One region of the Pseudoalteromonas marina genome, then DNA from elsewhere that is predicted to be linked to it. Evidence: riboswitches for the same ligand, from Rfam matches in the RefSeq annotation. Region 1 holds a riboswitch; the other holds the start of a gene.
The links. Region 1 has a riboswitch for cobalamin ahead of PMAN_RS10860 (TonB-dependent receptor domain-containing protein). Riboswitches for the same ligand answer to the same signal wherever they lie in the genome.
Positions count from the first base shown of each region.

Region 1 (3,172 bases):
TTATTTCTTTGGCAAATAAAAAAGTAAACGCTACGATGCTGAGCAAAAAAACAGCTTGGTAAACACGCCTTGTCACGTAAAATCCTAGAGTCGCTTAAAAAAGAAGCTTAAGTATATCAAACTAAATTAGTATCGCACCTGAACAAGATGCAGAAAAATGTAAAGATTTATAATTTTAGCGTTATAATTGCGCCATAAAATTAAGATTGAATAGTTAGGAGAAAACCAATGCCTTCATTTGATATTGTATCTGAAGTAGAAATGAACGAAGCACAAAATGCGGTAGATAATGCAAACCGTGAACTTGAGACTCGCTTTGACTTTAGAGGTGTTGATGCATCTATTGAGCTAAACGACAAAACAATTAAGCTAAAAGCTGAAGCTGATTCACAGGTTATGCAATTGTTTGATATTTTAGCGGGTAAAGTTTCTAAGCGTGGTATGGATGTAGCGAGCTTAGAGTTACAAGATATTAGCCGTGCAGGTAAAAATGTTTTTCGTAATGTTGCGCTAAAGCAAGGTATTGAAAAAGATGTGGCTAAAAAAGTAGTAAAAGCCATTAAAGATTCTAAAGTAAAAGTGCAAGCGGCTATTCAAGGCGAGGAAGTACGCGTAACGGGTAAAAAGCGTGATGACTTACAAGCTGCTATGCAAGTGGTGCGTACTGCCGATTTAGGTCAGCCTTTTCAGTTTAAAAACTTCCGCGATTAATTATAAAAGCCTTTTGGGCGCTTTATAAATAAAAAGCCAAATAGCCGCGCAGGTTATTTGGCTTTTTTTATGAACGCGGCATAGTTTTTGTTTTTAATTGATTTTCTTTTTAGCTGTATAGACGTCCGTTGACATTTTTTATTAAACTCCTCACAATAGCGGCCTATTTTCAAGGTGCTTATTAATCTTTTCAATGGTTTGATTTTTTTAATAAGATAATCGGGAAGTTGGTGCGTTTTCATGATGACTACAATCCCAACACTGCCCCCGCAACGGTAAAGTAGTACATAAAGCTATGTATTTACTGAGTCCGGAGACCGGCCTTGATGTAATCTTACTTAGTTCTTTGCGGTGGGCAAAGAAGGGGAACTTCATGTTAAAAAAAACAACTCTTGGCGTTGCAATTACTGCTGCGCTGTCACTATCTGTATCTGCTGCAGAGCAATCAATCGAAACCATTACGGTAACCGCTAATAAGTTTGAACAATCAATTACTAATGTATTAGCGAGTGTAAATGTTATAACTCGTAATGACATTGAAACCAGTAATGTTCGCGACTTACCAACGCTATTAACGTCTCAAGTTGGCTTTCAGGTAAACCCTAATGGCGGCTTTGGTCAAAATGCCGGTGTTTCACTGCGCGGTACGGGATCGGGTGATACGCTAATTTTAATAGACGGTGTGCGCACCGGTTCGGCAACGCTTGGTCAAAAAGCATTAAGCAATGTGCCATTAAATAGTATTGAGCGCATTGAAATAATAAAAGGTTCACGTGCTGCAGTGTATGGCTCTGATGCGCTAGCGGGTGTTATTAATATTATAACGCGCGAGTCAGATAACCTTTCGGTCAGTGCTACGTTTGGATCTGACGCGTACCAAGACTACCAGATTGCTGGTTCTGTAAAAGCAGGCGATGTAACAACGGCCTTTAATGCAGGATTTGAAAAGACGGACAACTTTGATGTACTTCAAGGGGCAGCACCCGATGAAGACGGTTTTGAAAACAAAAACCTTGGCTTTAAAGTAAACTATACCGATGCGCACTACGGCGACTTTAAGTTACTAGGGCAATACAGTGAAGGCTTTGCTGATTACGACAGCCGTTTTAGTCCTGCCGATAGTACGATTGAGCGAGGTGATTTTAAAAATTACCAGCTTTCGGCTGGTTGGAATAAAGACTATAACAATCAAACACACAGCCTTGATATAGCATTTGCAACGGATGACTCAGACAACCGTTATGTTGATTTTTCTCAAGGGCCAACAACAAGTACGTTTGTTACTAAGCGCTCACAAATTGACTACAACGGCCAATACCGCTTAAACGACACGTTAAACATTAGTGGTGGTATTAATTGGTACAATGATGACGTATCACAAAGCTCAACCACGTTTGAAGTGCAAGAGCGCGATGTATTAGCTGTATTTGTTGGCGCATATTACGATGCGGATGAGTTGCTTGCCAATTTAACTGTTCGTCAAGATGACGATGAGCAATTTGGTAATGAAACAACGTACACAGCGGCAGCTGGCTATCACTTATCTGAAGACGCAACTTTCAGAATAAGCCAAAGCACGGGCTTTAAAGCGCCAACATTTAATGATTTGTACTTTCCTCTTTACGGCAATGCCAATCTTCAACCTGAAACGTCAGTGAATCGTGAGCTTGGCTTAAACGTCGACTTTGATACTGTGCGTGTCGATGTCGCTATTTTTAGAAATGAAATTGAGGATAAAATTGATTATGACGCTAATTTTACACTCACCAATATTAATGAGGCCCAATATGAAGGTGTTGAATTTAGTTTAGCCAATCAAATTTTGGGTTTTGATAGTAATGTGAATTTTGCTTACCTAAGTGCCGAAGATAAAGAAACAGGCGAAGCGCTTAGAAACGTTGCCAAACGAACCTTTAATTGGGAGCTTGCAAAACAGTTTGGTGCATTTGATACAAGCATAGCAATGCAATATCGCGGTGAGCGAGCAGGGGCGGTTTCGCAATTGGGTTCGTATACGCTTTGGAATTTAGCAGGCAATTACCAAGTAAATGATGAAATTACGGTGTCGCTTCGTATAGAAAACGTATTCGATAAGGAATACAACGCAGTTGATTCTAACGCTGATTTTACAACAGGGCAGGTGTATTACTACAACACGCCAGAGCGCCGCTTTTTTGCTGGCATAGATTACCAGTTTTAAATAATCTAAATAAAAAGCCCGGTTTTACCGGGCTTTTTTGTGTTTTTACTCAGCTAAAAACTCTTTAAATACGGTTTCAAACTTATGTAATTTTGGTGCGATTAACATACTGCAATAACCCTGTTGTGGGTTTTCGTTGTAGTAATCTTGATGATAGTGCTCAGCAGGGTAGTAAGTTGTCACCGGGCTGACTTCGGTAACAATAGGCTCACTAACATGGGTTTGTAGCTGTTCAATCATAGTGTTAGTAAGCGCAAGTTG
Region 1 is NZ_AHCB03000006.1:430,448-433,619, reverse strand. It holds gene PMAN_RS10870 (VanZ family protein) at 1-76, opposite strand, end outside; gene PMAN_RS10865 (YajQ family cyclic di-GMP-binding protein) at 229-711, shown strand; cobalamin riboswitch at 888-1,051, shown strand; gene PMAN_RS10860 (TonB-dependent receptor domain-containing protein) at 1,085-2,911, shown strand; gene msrA (peptide-methionine (S)-S-oxide reductase MsrA) at 2,957-3,172, opposite strand, start outside.

Region 2 (3,172 bases), on a different contig from region 1:
CCTGTATCATGAGTGTTTTCATGGCTACACCTTAGACTTTCTAAAAAAGAGTAAACTTAAGAAAAACGCACTCCCCATAGCGGCCGTGATCACCCCTACTGGCAACTCTTGATTTCGAAGTAAAGAACGAGACAGTACATCGACCCACACCATAAATGTGCCTCCTGCTAAGCTTGTTATTAATAGCCCTGCAACGGTTCCTTGTGAAATAAAAAAGCGCACAATATGTGGCACCATTAATCCAACAAAACCAATACCGCCACACATTGCCACCAACACAGCGGTTATTAATGAGCTTAAAATTAGCATCAGCAACCTAAATCGATGCACTTTAACACCAAGGGTTATGGCACTTTCGTCACCTAATAACATGGCATTAAGCTGGCGCCTAAAACTAATCATTACGCAGGTGCACAGTGTAATCACTAAAAATGGCACCCATAGTGTTGCCCACTGCGCACGTGCAAAACTTCCTAAGGTCCAAAATAAAATAGCAGCAACGGCTTGCGGCTCACTCCAATAAAGTAACAAACTAGTAAATGCACTAAATAAAAACGAAAGCGCAACACCAGCAAGTAACATAGACTCAACTTGCCCGCCCTGCTGCCTTGTGGCAATTAATATAAGTAAGCTCATTGCTAATAAGCTACCAAGCAAGGCTGCGGCCGAAAGCATAAAACCCGCGCTAATTCCCACAAATGCCATAAGTACAACTACACCAAACGAAGCACCTGACGATATACCAAATAAATAGGGATCGGCTAATGGGTTACGTGTCACTGTTTGTAAAATTAGCCCCGCAATAGCTAAACCCGCACCGGCCAGAAACGCCAATAATGTACGGGGCACTCTTAATTCAAAAATAATACGACTGGTGAATGAAGCATCATTTAAATAAATAAAACTGTTAAATACATCCTGTATTGAGGTATCTGCAGCACCAAAGCTCAATGCTAAAAATAAACTGACTAAGGCAATAGTAATGCAAATAATCAGTGCAACTGAATGGCGTACATGCGTGGCAAACATATTATTTATAACCATAAAAGTAGGTAATATGAGGCGTAACTTTACCCAATTGAGATTCTTGAGGATGGTTACTAACCTGAGCGCATACACCAAACACATCATCAAGCATGTGCTCAGTGAGTACTTCTGCGGGCGAACCGGTATGCGTTATTTCTCCGTTTTTAATGACTACGAGCTCATCGCAAAGAGCCGCGGCTAAATTAAGATCATGAAACGAAGCAAACACTGTAACACCAAGAGACTTTGCCAGCTCCATAACCTGTATTTGATATTTAACATCAAGGTGGCTAGTGGGCTCATCCATAATTAACAGCTGAGGTTGCTGAACAATAGCACGTGCAATGAGTGCGCGTTGTTTTTCTCCTCCAGAGAGCGATTCAAAATTTTGATTGGTGTGCTGCTCAAGCCCTACCGTTTTTATAGCTAGAGTGATTTGTTGTTTTTCGCTTTGCGATGTAGAGCTAAATAACGATTTATGAGGAGTGAGGCCAAGCGCCACAACATCAAATAACGACAAATTAAAATGCGATGGCGCCTCTTGTAAAACAACAGCAACGCACTTTGCATATTCGTCACTTTTAAGCTGCCAAATATCATGGCTATTAAACTCTATAACCCCTTCATTAGGCTTATTAAAACGATATAAACAACGCAGTAAACTCGACTTACCTGCACCATTAGGGCCAATTAAGCCCACAAATTTACCTTCGGGTATTTGCACATTAATGTGTTTGAGAATAGGTTTATTTGCTATTCCCCACGAAAGGTTTTGAACGTTTAATAATGGTGCTTTAGTTTGCAATACTCTGTCCTAGACACGATTACCCACTTGTAATGCAACCACTAAAAAGGAGTACATTAAAATTAGCATGAGTAGGCCCGCTCATTAAAAATTGATTTGTATCTGACTTAAAGCAAAGTGCTAATTACAGTTGCGGGAACAGTTGAGGACTTACACCTCATTCCAAATGAAGCTCTATTATGGGCGGGTAAGTAAATAATTTAAAGCAAAAAAAAACCGCGCTAATTACAGCGCGGTTAAAAAGGGAGTGTTTTAACTCGTCGTTAAAACTTATATTCCATACCTAAACCTAAGTAATCTTGGTCTACGTTGTTGTCCATATCAAAGCTTGAGTAAAAGCCAAATACTTTAATGTTTTTGTTAAGCTTATGATCAACACCAACCGAAATAGCTGTCTTATCATCGCTATCGTCAAAGTCCATTGCCTGATACTGAACTTTAAATGTATTTTTACCCATGCTGTATGCCGCATTTAATAAGTAACCGTCACCTTCAGCTGAACCGTCTACTTTTTCTTGAGTTTGGTACATAGCACCTAGTTTAAAGTCTTCAACTTTACCTTGGATTGATGCGCGCACTACATCATAGCCGTTTACTTCGCTGTCAGCTGCAATTGAGGCATAAATAGCACTCTTTTTAAGCGCTGAATCACCGTATGTTACAGCCATTGAATAACCGTTATCTGCATCTACATCGTCTTCAGCAATAAAAGTAGCAAGTACTTTAAAACCTTCGTATGAGTTAGAAGTATACGTGATTGAATCACCTAAACGGTTTTCACCCTTGAATACGTTTTTAATATCGCCTTCAAGGTCATTAAATAAATCTAGTTTACCTTGCGCTTGTTTAAACGCCGTATCGTTACGACCCACTACTACCTGACCAAATGAGCCTTTAACACCAACGTATTGGTTACGCGCAGAAATATTATCGTCGTCGCCTTTTGAGTCTGCATCAGTTACATCAACTTGAAACTCAAACTTATAAACTGCTTCTAAGCCATCTGTAATTTTTTCAGAACCTTTAAGACCAAAGCGAGATGCGTTACTTTTAATTTCAGTAAACGATCCTTCACCGTCATCTGTAGACTGCACAGTTACATTTGCTTTACCGTAAACATCCACGTCTGCAAGTACATTAAAAGATAAACCACTTAGCAAAGCGACACATAAGCTCGATTTTACAAATTTCATGTTATTTCCTCGATAATCACAAAAGACTAATTTTTAAAACGACTGCAGTTTGTCACCACTAAATGACAGAAATATTACAAATGAAATATTTTTGACTTTTAAAGTTAATAAAACTGCATTATTTTTGAAATCAAAAGGACACGAACAC
Region 2 is NZ_AHCB03000007.1:196,035-199,206, forward strand. It holds gene PMAN_RS12100 (cobyric acid synthase) at 1-22, opposite strand, end outside; gene PMAN_RS12105 (FecCD family ABC transporter permease) at 25-1,029, opposite strand; gene PMAN_RS12110 (ABC transporter ATP-binding protein) at 1,031-1,831, opposite strand; cobalamin riboswitch at 1,908-2,046, opposite strand; gene PMAN_RS12115 (porin) at 2,095-3,024, opposite strand.
Region 2: it holds a riboswitch for cobalamin, as region 1 does, so the genes downstream of both, PMAN_RS12110 (ABC transporter ATP-binding protein) here and PMAN_RS10860 (TonB-dependent receptor domain-containing protein) in region 1, are expected to answer to the same signal.